Regions from separate parts of the Cupriavidus sp. 291-E7 genome, predicted to be linked through region 1. Evidence: predicted binding sites of a transcription regulator. Region 1 holds the regulator's gene; each other region holds the start of a gene.

Evidence for each region. The regulator sigma-54, encoded in region 1, starts transcription at its own class of promoters, with help from an activator protein. The targets are predictions, from matches to a motif close to TGGCANGNAANCTGCTTT.
Region 2: the regulator sigma-54 is predicted to act here: its motif matches at 2,729-2,746, upstream of AC3FLX_RS29395 (ammonium transporter).
Region 3: the regulator sigma-54 is predicted to act here: its motif matches at 2,009-2,026, upstream of AC3FLX_RS22110 (pilin).

What each region holds. Positions count from the first base shown of each region.
Region 1 covers NZ_JBYOJV010000005.1:339,253-343,405, reverse strand. The annotation lists gene lptA (lipopolysaccharide transport periplasmic protein LptA) at 6-653, shown strand; gene lptB (LPS export ABC transporter ATP-binding protein) at 675-1,475, shown strand; gene AC3FLX_RS12040 (RNA polymerase factor sigma-54) at 1,642-3,123, shown strand; gene hpf (ribosome hibernation-promoting factor, HPF/YfiA family) at 3,174-3,527, shown strand; gene ptsN (PTS IIA-like nitrogen regulatory protein PtsN) at 4,026-4,153, shown strand, end outside.
Region 2 covers NZ_JBYOJV010000025.1:13,295-17,447, forward strand. The annotation lists gene AC3FLX_RS29385 (Bcr/CflA family multidrug efflux MFS transporter) at 1-400, shown strand, start outside; gene AC3FLX_RS29390 (mechanosensitive ion channel family protein) at 401-1,261, opposite strand; gene AC3FLX_RS29395 (ammonium transporter) at 1,495-2,697, opposite strand; gene AC3FLX_RS29400 (HU family DNA-binding protein) at 3,248-3,529, shown strand; gene AC3FLX_RS29405 (acyl-CoA thioesterase) at 3,703-4,153, shown strand, end outside.
Region 3 covers NZ_JBYOJV010000013.1:77,139-81,291, forward strand. The annotation lists gene AC3FLX_RS22100 (RNA methyltransferase) at 1-346, opposite strand, end outside; gene AC3FLX_RS22105 (inositol monophosphatase family protein) at 583-1,425, shown strand; gene AC3FLX_RS22110 (pilin) at 1,439-1,960, opposite strand; gene mutS (DNA mismatch repair protein MutS) at 2,826-4,153, shown strand, end outside.

The sequences.
Region 1 (4,153 bases):
CAACCATGACCGCATCCCTGACGACATCGTCCTGTCGCCGCCTCGCGCCCGCCCTGCTGGCGGCCATTGCCGCTTTCGGCCTGACGCTGGCCATGCCAGCCTTCGCCGAACGTGCGGACCAGGGCAAGCCGCTGGTGCTGGAGGCCGACAACGCCAGCTACGATGACGTCAAGCAGATCTACACGCTCACGGGCAATGTGGTGCTGACCAAGGGCACGATGGTGCTGAAGTCCGACGCCGCGGAGCTGCGTACCGACCCCGAGGGCTACCAGTATGCGATCGCCACTTCCAAGCCGGGCCGCCAGGCCTACATCCGGCAGAAGCGTGATGGCGTGGACGAGTACATCGATGGATGGGGCGACCGCATCGAGTACGACGGCAAGTCCGAGGTCAACAAGCTGATTGGCCATGCGCGCGCGGCGCGCGTGTCCGGTGCCGGCGCGAAGATCATCGACGAGATCCGCGGCGCGGTCATTACGTACGACAGCCGCAACGAGTACTACACCGCCGCCGGCGGCGACAACAACACGACCGCCGGCAATCCGTCGGGCCGCGTGCGCGCGGTGTTGTCGCCGCGCTCCGACGCCAGCGCCCCGGCTGCTGGCGGCGCGGCGCTTGACCTGCGGCCGTCCACCACGCCCGCCAAGCCTTAACGAATTACCAGCCAGTCCCTGATGAACGATACCGCCACGCTCGCCGCTTCCGCCTCGTCTACCGCATCGGCCGTCCGCACCGACAGCAGCACGCTGGTCGTGCGTCACCTGAAGAAGCGCTACGGCACACGCACGGTGGTCAAGGACGTATCACTCGATGTGAAGAGCGGCGAGGTGGTGGGCCTGCTGGGTCCGAATGGCGCGGGCAAGACCACGTCTTTCTACATGATCGTTGGCCTGGTGGCGCTGGACGAAGGCGACATCGTGCTCGACGACAAGCACATCAGCGGGCTGGCCATCCACGAACGCGCCCGCATGGGGCTGTCCTACCTGCCGCAGGAGGCATCGGTCTTCCGCAAGCTCAACGTGGAAGAGAACATCCGCGCGGTGCTGGAGCTGCAGATCGACAACGGCAAGCCGCTGAGCAAGGCCGAGATCGACCGCCGGCTCGATTCGCTGCTCGACGACCTGCAAATTGCCCACCTGCGCAACAACCCGGCGCTGTCGCTGTCGGGCGGTGAGCGCCGCCGCGTGGAAATCGCGCGCGCGCTGGCGTCGTCGCCGCGCTTCATCCTGCTCGACGAACCGTTTGCCGGCGTCGACCCGATTGCGGTGGGCGAGATCCAGCGCATCGTGAGCTTCCTGAAGGCGCGCAATATCGGCGTGCTGATCACCGACCACAACGTGCGTGAGACGCTGGGCATCTGCGACCACGCATACATCATCAGCGAAGGCACGGTGCTGGCCGCCGGCCAGCCCGAGGAAATCATCGCCAACGAGTCCGTGCGACGCGTCTACCTGGGCGAAAACTTCCGCATGTAAAGCCGCGGACGGCCGCCCTCGGGCGGTCAGCCGCGCACATCAGGCAGGTCATTTTTACCGCACCTGCACTCGGCTTTTCCAAAGCCGTTTCCGATCAAGAAGCCGTAGCGATAGGTTGTAGCAAATTCCGTTCCAACAACGGAAAGATGCGCATAGAATAGGTCGCATGAAACCTTCGCTTCAGCTCCGCCTCTCCCAGCATCTGGCACTCACTCCACAACTACAGCAGTCGATTCGGCTGCTGCAGCTTTCCACGCTCGAACTGCAGCAGGAAGTGGAGCAGGCGCTGACGGAAAACCCGCTGCTCGAACGCGAAAACGACTGGATCGAAAGCCCGCTGCGCGTGGCGGCGGACGGCTCGGTGAACCTGCAAAGCGCACCGGCGCCCGCCCCTGCCGAACCGCAGGCCAACGGCGACGACCGTCAGGAACATGCCGCGGGTGGCGAGGAAGAGGGTTTCAGCGATTCCGGCAGTGAAGACTATGGCAACGACTGGAGCCTCGACGACTTCGCGCGCCGCCCACAGGGCGACGAAGACGAGAAGACGCCGATGCAGTTGCGCGATGCCGATCCCACGCTGCGCGAATACCTGATGGAACAGCTGACGCCGCTTAAGATTTCCGCGCGCGACAAGGGCCTGGCCATCTTCCTGATCGAATCGCTCGACGACGATGGCTACCTGAGTGCGTCACTCGAGGAAATCTGCACGGAACTGCCCGAGGAACTGGAGTTCGAAATCGAGGAAGTGCAGGCGATGCTGACGTTGCTGCAAAGCTTCGATCCTCCGGGCGTGGGCGCGCGCAATGCCTCGGAATGCCTGAGCCTGCAATTGAAGCGCCTGAAGCATCCGCAGCGCGAGCTGGCCTTGTCCATCGTCAACCATCACCTTGAGTTGCTGGCCGTCAGGGATTACACGCGCCTAAAGAAAGCGCTGCAAGTTGACGAAATCGCATTAAAGGCCGCGCATGAACTGATCCGTTCGCTGGCACCGTATCCAGGGCATGCGTACAGCCGCCCGGAAGCGGACTTCGTGGTGCCGGACGTGTTCGTGCGCAAGAGCGGCAGCGGCTGGATTGCACAGCTGAATCCCGACGTGATGCCACGCCTGCGTATCAACGACATGTACGCGCAGATCCTGCGCGGTGCGAAGGGAGAAGCAGGTGCCGCGGGACTGCAGCAGAAACTGCAGGAAGCCCGGTGGCTTATCAAGAACATTCAGCAGCGATTCGATACGATCCTGCGTGTGGCGCAGGCAATTGTTGAGCGTCAGAAGAACTTTTTTTCGCACGGGGAAATAGCAATGCGCCCCTTGGTTTTGCGGGAAATAGCCGATACACTCGGTTTACATGAGTCGACCATTTCCCGGGTGACCACGAACAAATACATGGCCACGCCAATGGGTACTTTCGAGTTGAAGTACTTCTTTGGTAGCCACGTCTCCACGGAGACTGGCGGCGCGGCCTCATCCACGGCGATCCGCGCGCTGATCAAGCAACTGATAGGAGCCGAAGAACCCAGGAATCCTCTTTCCGACAGCCGCATCGCCGAATTGCTGGGCGAACAGGGCTTTGTGGTCGCACGCCGCACGGTGGCCAAATACCGCGAAGCGCTGAAAATCCCCGCAGTCAATCTCCGCAAGTCTTTGTAGCCGAGCCGCAACCGCCTGCCTGGTGCGGCTCTTTCAGAAGGAGAAGCGCTATGAACTTCAAGATCAGTGGACACCACCTCGACATCACGCCACCGCTGCGTGAGTATGTGGAAACGAAACTGGAGCGAATTGTCAGGCATTTCGATCAGGTCATTGGCGTGAGCGTGCTGCTATCTGTCGACAACCACAAGGAAAAGGACCGGCGTCAGTACGCGGAAATCAATCTACATCTCAAGGGCAAGGACATCTTCGTCGAAGCGCATCACGAAGACCTGTATGCGGCAATCGACTGTCTCGTCGACAAGCTCGACCGGCAGGTGATCCGCTACAAGGACCGCGTGCAAGGGCATGACCGGGAAGCGGTCAAGTACCAGATGGCCGAAGCCCAACTACAGCAACAATAGGCTGGCAAACCCTGAACTGCCCCTGGAAGAGGACCTCAGCGTCCCCCGAGAGGACTAATAGGAAGAGAGCAAAGCCGCGCATCTGCGCGGCTTTTTTGATGGGCGCGTAACGTCATTGGCCTGAATTTCTCCGTTACCTTGACGCCACGGAGGCGACCAATTGATGCGCCGGGGGTGTTCGCATCTTGCGCGGCTCGGTGTATGCTGCGTCATACAACAATGACAGGCAGAACGGTCCCGGTGAACCGAATCGCATGCCGCATGACGGAAGATCATGCGGGCGCGGCGGCAATATCCGGGTGGGCAAACCGGCCGGCCAGTTCGCGGCACCACCCGCGAAGCCGGCGCCGCAGCGCACAAGCGCGCTGTGGCCCTGCTCTATAATGGCCGGACGCTCCAATGCGGGCGTTCATAGCACTCGATATCCTGAATTGCCCCCATCGCGGCGGGACGGCGTCTGTTCGCCGTATCGCCAACCTGACTTCTCGTGCATCGCCCATGAATCGTTTGGCCAAATTGCTGCCACCCGGCAACATCCATCTCGACGTCACCGTCACCAGCAAGAAGCGGGTCTTCGAGCAAGCCGGGCTCCTGTTCGAGAACAATCATGGCGTAGCCCGAGCCAC
Region 2 (4,153 bases), on a different contig from region 1:
GGTCAACGCGCGGCTGGTACGGGCCCGCGCGCTGGACGACGTGCTGCGCGTCGCGCTGCTTGCGCCTTGCCTGGCGGGCCTGACGCTGGCGGCGGCCACGCTGCTGGGCGTGGCCACGCTACCGGTGCTGCTGTGCTGCTTCTTCGTGTTCCTGGCCGGGCTGGGTTGCATCACGCCAAATGCCTCGGCACTGGCGCTGGCGCATCAGAGTCATCGAGCCGGTACCGCGTCGGCGTTGATGGGTACTCTCCAGTTCGGCTTCGGCACGCTGGCCGGCACCGTGGTCAGTGTCTGGCACGATGGCACGGCGCTGCCGCTGGCCGTGGTGATGGCGGTCTGCGGCAGTGGTGCCGTACTGCTACGTCTGTATGGGCATGCCGGCATCCGCAAGCCCGCCTGATCAAGCGGCCTGGTTGGCCGGATGTGTCAGCGGTACGGCCGGAACGTTCTGCATGACCACCATCTGTGCCGGCATCGGTGCCGCGAAACCCGCCGCACCGAAGCTGTCGCGGATCGTGCGGTTGGTATCGAAGTACACCTGCCAGTAATTGTCGTTGTGGCAGTACGGGCGCACGGCCAGCACCGGGCCGACCAGTGTGAATTCCAGAATCTCCACGTCGACTGCCGGTTCGGCCAGAACGTTGGGGATGGCAGCCACCTTTTCCTTGAGTAGCGCGATGGCCGCCGCCGCGTCGGTGGTGCCGGCCAGCTGCGCCTTCAGCTCCACGCGCCGGAACGGATTGGCCGTGAAATTCTGGATGGTGTCGCTGAAGATCTTGTTGTTGCCGACCACGGTCAGCACGTTATCGGGGGTGTCCAGCGAGGTGGCAAACAGACCAATCTCGCGCACCGTGCCAGTCACGCCGCCGATGGTCACGAAATCGCCCACCTTGAAAGGCCGCAGGACGACCAGGAAGGCGCCGGCGGCGAAATTGGCCATCAGCCCCGACCACGCCATGCCGATGGCCACACCGGCTGCCGCGATCAGTGCCGCGAACGTGGTGGTCTGAATGCCGAAGTAGCCCAGGATGCCGATCACCAGCACCACGTTCAGCGTGACAGTGACGATCGATCCGACATAGCGCAGCAGGGTGGGGTCCACGCTCTGCTTGGCCAGCGAATTCTGCACCAGTCGCACGACAAAATGGATCAGCCAGCGGCCGACGACCCAGAAGGCCAGGGCGGCCAGGATCTTGACGCCGAATATGGCGGCGTAGCCGTAGACGATGTCGCGGAGGCTGGCAAGCGAGGTGGTATCCATGAACATGCTCCTGTGATTTACGGGCACGAAAAACCAGGGACAGCAAAACCGTTAAGCGCTGTCGATAATGTCAGGACCACAAGGCACGCCTGTGTCGGCGTTTACGGGAATGGCAAGGGCATTATTGGGCGCCCGCTTACGAAAGTTCAAGTCAATCTTTTGCGAGCGCCAAGTAAGAACGGCCGGGCATTTGCCCGGCCGTCATCGGCTACAAAGCGTTGAAAATCCGTTGTTTACCAGTTGGTTTCACGCTCCGGCGTGGCCGAGATGCGGTGCAGCGTCAGGTCGGCGCCATTGAATTCTTCTTCGGGGTCCAGGCGGATACCCACCAGCTTTTTCAGGGCGCCGTAGACCACTGTGCCACCCACCAGGGCGACGACGATGCCCATCAGCGTGCCCGCGATCTGGGCAACCAGCGACACGCCACCCATGCCGCCCAGCAGGCGGCTGCCAAAGATGCCGGCGGCAATGCCACCCCAGGCGCCGCACAGCCCGTGCAGCGGCCAGACGCCCAGCACGTCATCGATGTGCCACTTGTTCTGGGCCAGCGTAAACAGATGGACGAACAGCACGCCCGCCACGGCGCCGGTAACCAGTGCGCCCAGCGGATGCATGATGTCCGAGCCCGCGCATACCGCGACCAGTCCGGCCAGCGGGCCGTTGTACGAAAAGCCGGGGTCGTTGCGGCCGGCGGCCCACGCCGCCAGCGTGCCGCCAACCATCGCCATGAGCGAGTTGATGGCCACCAGGCCGCTGATCTTGTCGATGGTCTGCGCGCTCATCACGTTGAAACCGAACCAGCCCACCGCCAGTACCCAGGCACCCAGGGCCAGGAACGGGATGTTCGACGGAGGGTGGGCGCTGATTCTGCCATCCTTCTGGTAGCGGCCACGGCGCGCGCCCAGCAGCAGCACGGCGGGCAGGGCGATCCAGCCGCCCACCGCGTGAACCACCACCGAACCGGCAAAGTCATGGAACGGTGCGCCGGCCACCGACGCCAGCCAGTCCTGCACGCCAAGGCGGTTGTTCCAGACGATGCCTTCGAAGAACGGATAGACAAAGCCCACCAGCACGAATGTCGCAATCAACTGAGGATTGAACCGCGAACGCTCGGCAATGCCGCCCGAAATAATCGCCGGAATCGCCGCGGCGAACGTGGCCAGGAAGAAGAACTTGACGAGTTCATGGCCGTTCTTTTCCGCCAGTGTCTCCGCGCCGGAGAAGAATTGCACACCGTAGGCGATCGTATAGCCGATGAAGAAGTAGGCCAGCGTCGAAACCGCAAAATCGACCAGGATCTTTACGAGTGCGTTGACCTGGTTCTTCTTCCGGACCGTGCCGAGTTCCAGAAAGGCGAACCCGGCGTGCATCGCCAGCACCATGATTGCGCCCAGCAGGATGAACAATGCATCCGTGCCTGTCTTCAGGTTGTCCATCGTTACCTCATGCTCAAAATGGGAGCACGAGTAAGCAATTTGCGTTCCAGAATTGGGCGTAAAACGGGGAGCGCGGCGCCAAATCAGGGCGCGCCGCACTTTGCTGGCGTTTGTGCTCCGCAGCGCGAAGATTGCCGATGCCCGGATTCGGGGCGTCAATGCGCCAAAACGACGCATTCGATGACATGCGAAAGACCTGAAATGGTGCGTTTAAAATTTACGCACCAAAATCGAGCGCCACCCTTGTCTCCGACTGGTCTGAAAAAGCAGTCGGAAATTGCGCATTCCGGTGATCAATCGGCAACTTCCTGCCTGGTGCATAAAGTGCGCCGTCCGATACGTCCTGTTTCAGAAAAGTGATCTCCCGATTCGGGAAATAAAGGGGTAAAACACCCGCTAAGTCTTGTCAGAGAACGATTTCCGGCAGTTTCCGTTGCATTGGTGCCACTGGGGATTGCTCAAGGCTCAAAGGGCAGATTAGACTGCGCCGATCGGACTTTTGCCACTTGGCAAAAGTCCGGTGACGACGACCAAACAAGGGAAATCAGCCATGAATAAAGGTGAACTGGTATCGGCCATCGCCGCGGAAGCAGAACTCAGCAACGCCGCCGCCGAGCGCGCGCTGAACGCTGCGCTGGACAGTATCAAGAAGGCAGTGGCCAAGGGTGACTCCGTCACGCTGGTGGGTTTTGGCAGCTTCAGCTCGGGCAAGCGCGCCGCCCGTACCGGTCGCAATCCGCGTACCGGCGAAACGATCAAGATCCCGGCCGCCAAGACGGTGAAGTTCTCCGCCGGCCAGGGCTTCAAGGACGCCGTGAACAAGAAGAAGTAAGCGCATCGCGTCCGCGGAGTAAAGAAAGCGGCCTGCGGGGCCGCTTTTTTGTTTGTGCGGCTGGTTCTTTCCATTTCCGCCCGTACGACAGAAATCGCAGATCCGATATGCCATTGCACGGCGCACCGGGTTACACTGCCCGCGCCTCAGGCTCGAATTCTGGATTTTCTGCGATGAATGATCTGTCCCACCAGCTGTCCATGACCGTGCTGATGACGCCGGACATGGCCAATTTTTCCGGTAACGTCCACGGCGGCACCATCCTCAAATACCTGGATATGGTGGCTTATGCGTGTGCAAGCCGCTATGCCGGCCGCTACGTCGTCACGTTGTCGGTCGACCAGGTGGTGTTCCGTCAGCCGATTCACGTCGGCGAACTCGTGACGTTCCTGGCCGCTGTGAATTTCACGGGCCGCAGTTCGATGGAAATCGGCATCAAGGTGGTGACCGAGAACATTCGCAGCAAGGTCGTGCGCCATACCAACAGCTGCTATTTCACGATGGTGGCCGTGGACGATAACGGCACGCCGGCCGAAGTGCCGCCGCTGCAGCCGCGCGACGAAGTGGAGCGCCAGCGCTTTGAAGCGGCCAAGCAGCGCCGCGCCCTGCGCCAGGAAATGGAAC
Region 3 (4,153 bases), on a different contig from region 1:
ATTCACGCTGGCGCGCGGTCATCGCCACCGTAAAGGCCGTGCCAGTCAATGCGCTTTCGATATCGTCGACGATGCGGGCACCCGCCAGCACGTCGTCGGCACCGCTGGCCATCGCCACGGCGTCCGGGTGCGTCAGCACGTCCGGCTCGCGCGGCGTCACCAGCACCAGGCTGCCGGGCACATCGCCAAAACCCATCGTCTTCATCGCGCGGGCGACGGAACCTACGTTACCTGGGTGGCTGGTTTCCACCAGCACCACGCGCACGCGGGAAAAAATGCCGGGCAAGCCACCGGGGCCAGCATCCGCGGGGGTCTGCCCCGCCTCGAAATTCAGTGCTTCAGTCATTTGGGATGCCCCGCTACGACGTTTGCCGCGCGCGACTCGTGCAGCGGGCCGGGTTCCTATACAATGCAGCCTTCCAATTGCGGCGCGGCGCCCAGAAAAGGCGACGCACCCTCGTTCTTCTACAATCCGTTGTGCTGTTCGGCCGATGCCGGACTATCCGCGCGCCTTCCGGCCATGACCACCAGGTCTGGCAGAAGCTGCCCCGCAGGACAGTTCGCCGGCCCCTGGAGAGATTCATGCATCCGATGCTAAATATCGCCGTCAAGGCGGCCCGCAAGGCGGGTTCCATCATCAACCGCGCGTCGATCGACGTCGACCTGGTACGCGTTTCGCGCAAACAGCACAACGATTTCGTGACCGAAGTCGATCGCGCTGCCGAAGCAGCCATCATCGAGGTCATCCGCACCGCCTACCCCGAGCACGCCATTCTAGCGGAAGAGTCCGGCCAGTCCTGGGCCGAGGGCGACGACCAGCACGAATTCACCTGGGTGATCGATCCGCTGGACGGCACCACCAACTTCATCCACGGCTTTCCGCAGTACGCAGTGTCGATCGGCCTGCTGCACAAGGGCGTGCCTTCCCAGGCCGTGGTCTACGATCCCACGCGCGACGAACTGTTCACCGCCAGCAAGGGCGCCGGCGCCTTCCTGAACAACCGCCGCATCCGCGTCACGCGCCGCGACAAGCTGGCAGACTGCCTGATCGGCACGGGCTTCCCGTTCCGCGATCTGGAAGGCGTGGACGAATACCTGGAGATGTTCGCGCTGATGACGCGCAGCTGCGCGGGCCTGCGCCGCCCGGGCGCTGCCGCGCTGGACCTGGCCTATGTGGCCTGCGGCCGCCTGGACGGTTTCTTCGAGCGCGGCCTGAAGCCGTGGGACATGGCCGCCGGCATGCTGCTGATCACCGAAGCGGGTGGTCTGGTGGGCAACTACAACGGCGAATCGCGCCAGATGGAACAGGGCGAGGTGCTGGCCGGTAATCCGAAGGTCTTCGCACAGATGGTTCGACTGCTGGCGCCGTTCTCGCTGGACAACATCAAGCCGGCACTCAAGGCACTGAAGGCAATCGAGGAATAACTCGCGCGGCAGCCTAGCTGCTGGTATCGAGTACGCACGAAAGGGGCAGGTACATGGCGGTGATGCCGCCGGTTCCGCCCCGCACCGTGCAGTCCCAACTGCCGTCCGCCAGGCGGCCCACGGTCAGGCGCGTGCCCTTGACCATCGTATGCACGTCGCCGTCGAGCGTGACGACGATGCTGCCTGACCCGTCCGCGTTGAACACGAAGGTATTGGCGGTAGTGGTAAGCGACGACTTCACGTATCCCAACGAATCGGCGGGATTCGGAAATACGCGCACGCCGGCGTTCAGGCGTTCCTCCACGGGAATCTTGTAGGCCGATGCTTCCCAGAAAGCCCGGCCGATCTGCGCCTTCGCAACAAAAACCTGATAGGTGGGAATGGCGATCGCGGCAAGAATGCCCACGATCGCCACCACGATCATCAGCTCGATCAGCGTGAATCCGCGGTGTGGCGCGGGCCTCCAGGCCACGCCCCACACCGGAATCACGCTGACGGCCCTCCCCGGCCATCTTCCCGCCCTTGCTTTTTTCATTTGCGACCTGTCCTGTTACCGGCCTCTTCGTGCCGCTACGCACGGTTATATCCAAGGATCATGCCAGGCCCGATCGCCCCCATATCTGACACTTTTTGTCGGAAACATCTGGTTACAGACGGCTGTGGCTGACAAATATGCAGCGGCGCTCCGGGGCAACTGACAAATCTCGTCGATTTCGCGCCTGCCCGCTCAAAATGCGGCGTTGCTTGCCGATTACAGCGCAACGTCCAAAGTTATTCTTGCGTTACATGCCGCCGCACGCGGCCTGGCTCCCCGCTCCCGCGTCCCTGCAATTTTTGAGATTCCACCCCAAGACATCCCAGTCGCCCCCAGCTAGATTTGCTGACTGCACATAACTGCTGGAGATCGCATGGAAGCACCCGGACCTCAAATATGCTGGCGCCTCCCCGCGCGGGGCCCTTCACACCACGGCTCCTGTCCGTTCCAGCGCTCAAAGTGCGGCGCACCGGACGGGAAGCCAGCAGTGCATCGCGGAATCGGATGAAAATCCGGTCCGGCAGCGGACCACTGGATGGGCAGGCAGTAAAATGCCGCTTTGCGCCGCGGCCCGCTTGAGGCCAGTCACGTCGGCAAGTCACCGACCACTCGCCACGCCCGCGGCAATCGATACACCGGCGGCCCCTTTCACCGGGCCGCCCGAGAGGAATGCATGTCCGCAGAAGCCTTTTCCAACCAAGCCGAATCCACGCGACCGGACGCACCCGTAGCCGCAGGTGAGATCCAGGAGGCCCGCGACGATACCGTGTCCGCCGAAGCCCTGGCCGCCGCCGAAGGCACGCGCCCGCGCAGCGGCAAAGCCGACAAGTCGGACAAGGCCGAGAAATCCGAAAAGCACACGCCCATGATGCTGCAGTATTTGCGGCTAAAGGCGGACCATCCGGACACCCTGCTGTTCTACCGGATGGGCGACTTCTACGAACTGTTCCACGATGACGCGGAAAAGGCAGCCCGCCTGCTCGACATCACGCTGACGTCGCGCGGCCAGTCCGGCGGCGTGCCGATCCGCATGGCCGGTATCCCGTTCCATTCGGTGGACCAGTATCTGGCGCGCCTGGTCAAGCTCGGCGAATCCGTGGCGATCTGCGAACAGATCGGCGATCCGGCCACGAGCAAGGGGCCGGTCGAACGCAAGGTCGTGCGCATCGTCACGCCGGGCACGTTGACCGATGCGGCGCTGCTGCCCGACAAGGTCGACAGCTACCTGATGGCCGTGCACCAGCAGACCACACGCCGCGGCATCAGCAAGACCGGCATGGCGTGGCTGAACCTGGCTAGCGGAGAACTGCGTCTGATGGAATGCGACGCGGCGCAGCTTTCGCGCGAACTGGAACGCATCCGGCCAGCGGAACTGCTCTATGCGGACGGCATGGACCTGCCGGCGCCGACCTGCGCCCGCACGCGCCTGCCCGAGTGGCACTTCGATCAGGAGGCCGGCACACGCCGCCTGCGCGAACAGATCGGCGTCGCCAGCCTGGAGCCGTTTGGCTGCGCCGGGCTTGGTGCGGCCCTCGGCGCGGCGGGCGCGCTGCTCAACTATGCCGCTACGACGCAGGGGCAGTCACTGCGCCACGTGCAGGGCGTGACCGTCGAGCGCGAGTCCGAATTCGTCGGCCTGGATACGGCCACGCGACGAAATCTCGAACTGACCGAAACCCTCCGCGGCGGCGAATCACCGACGCTGTTCTCGCTGCTCGATACCTGTTCGACCACGATGGGTAGCCGCGCACTGCGCCACTGGCTCCACCATCCGCTGCGCGACCCGGCCTTGCCGCGCGCACGCCAGCAGGCCATTGGCGTGCTCATCGCGCAGGACCCGGACACGGTGCGCGCGGCGCTGCGCAAGCTGTGCGACGTCGAACGCGTTACCGCACGCCTGGCGCTGTTGTCGGCGCGACCGCGCGACCTGTCTTCGTTGCGCGACACGCTGAAGACTCTTCCGTCGGTACAGGCAAGCGTCAGCGCCGCGCATGAGTCGCCGCTGCTCGCGCAGACGATGGACGAACTCGAAGTCCCCGTGGAGTGCCTGTCGCTGCTGATCCGCGCCGTGGCGGAAGAGCCGTCGACGGTGATCCGCGACGGCGGCGTGATCGCACCGGGCTACGACGCCGACCTCGACGAACTGCGCGATATTTCCGAAAACTGCGGCCAGTTCCTGATCGAACTGGAAAC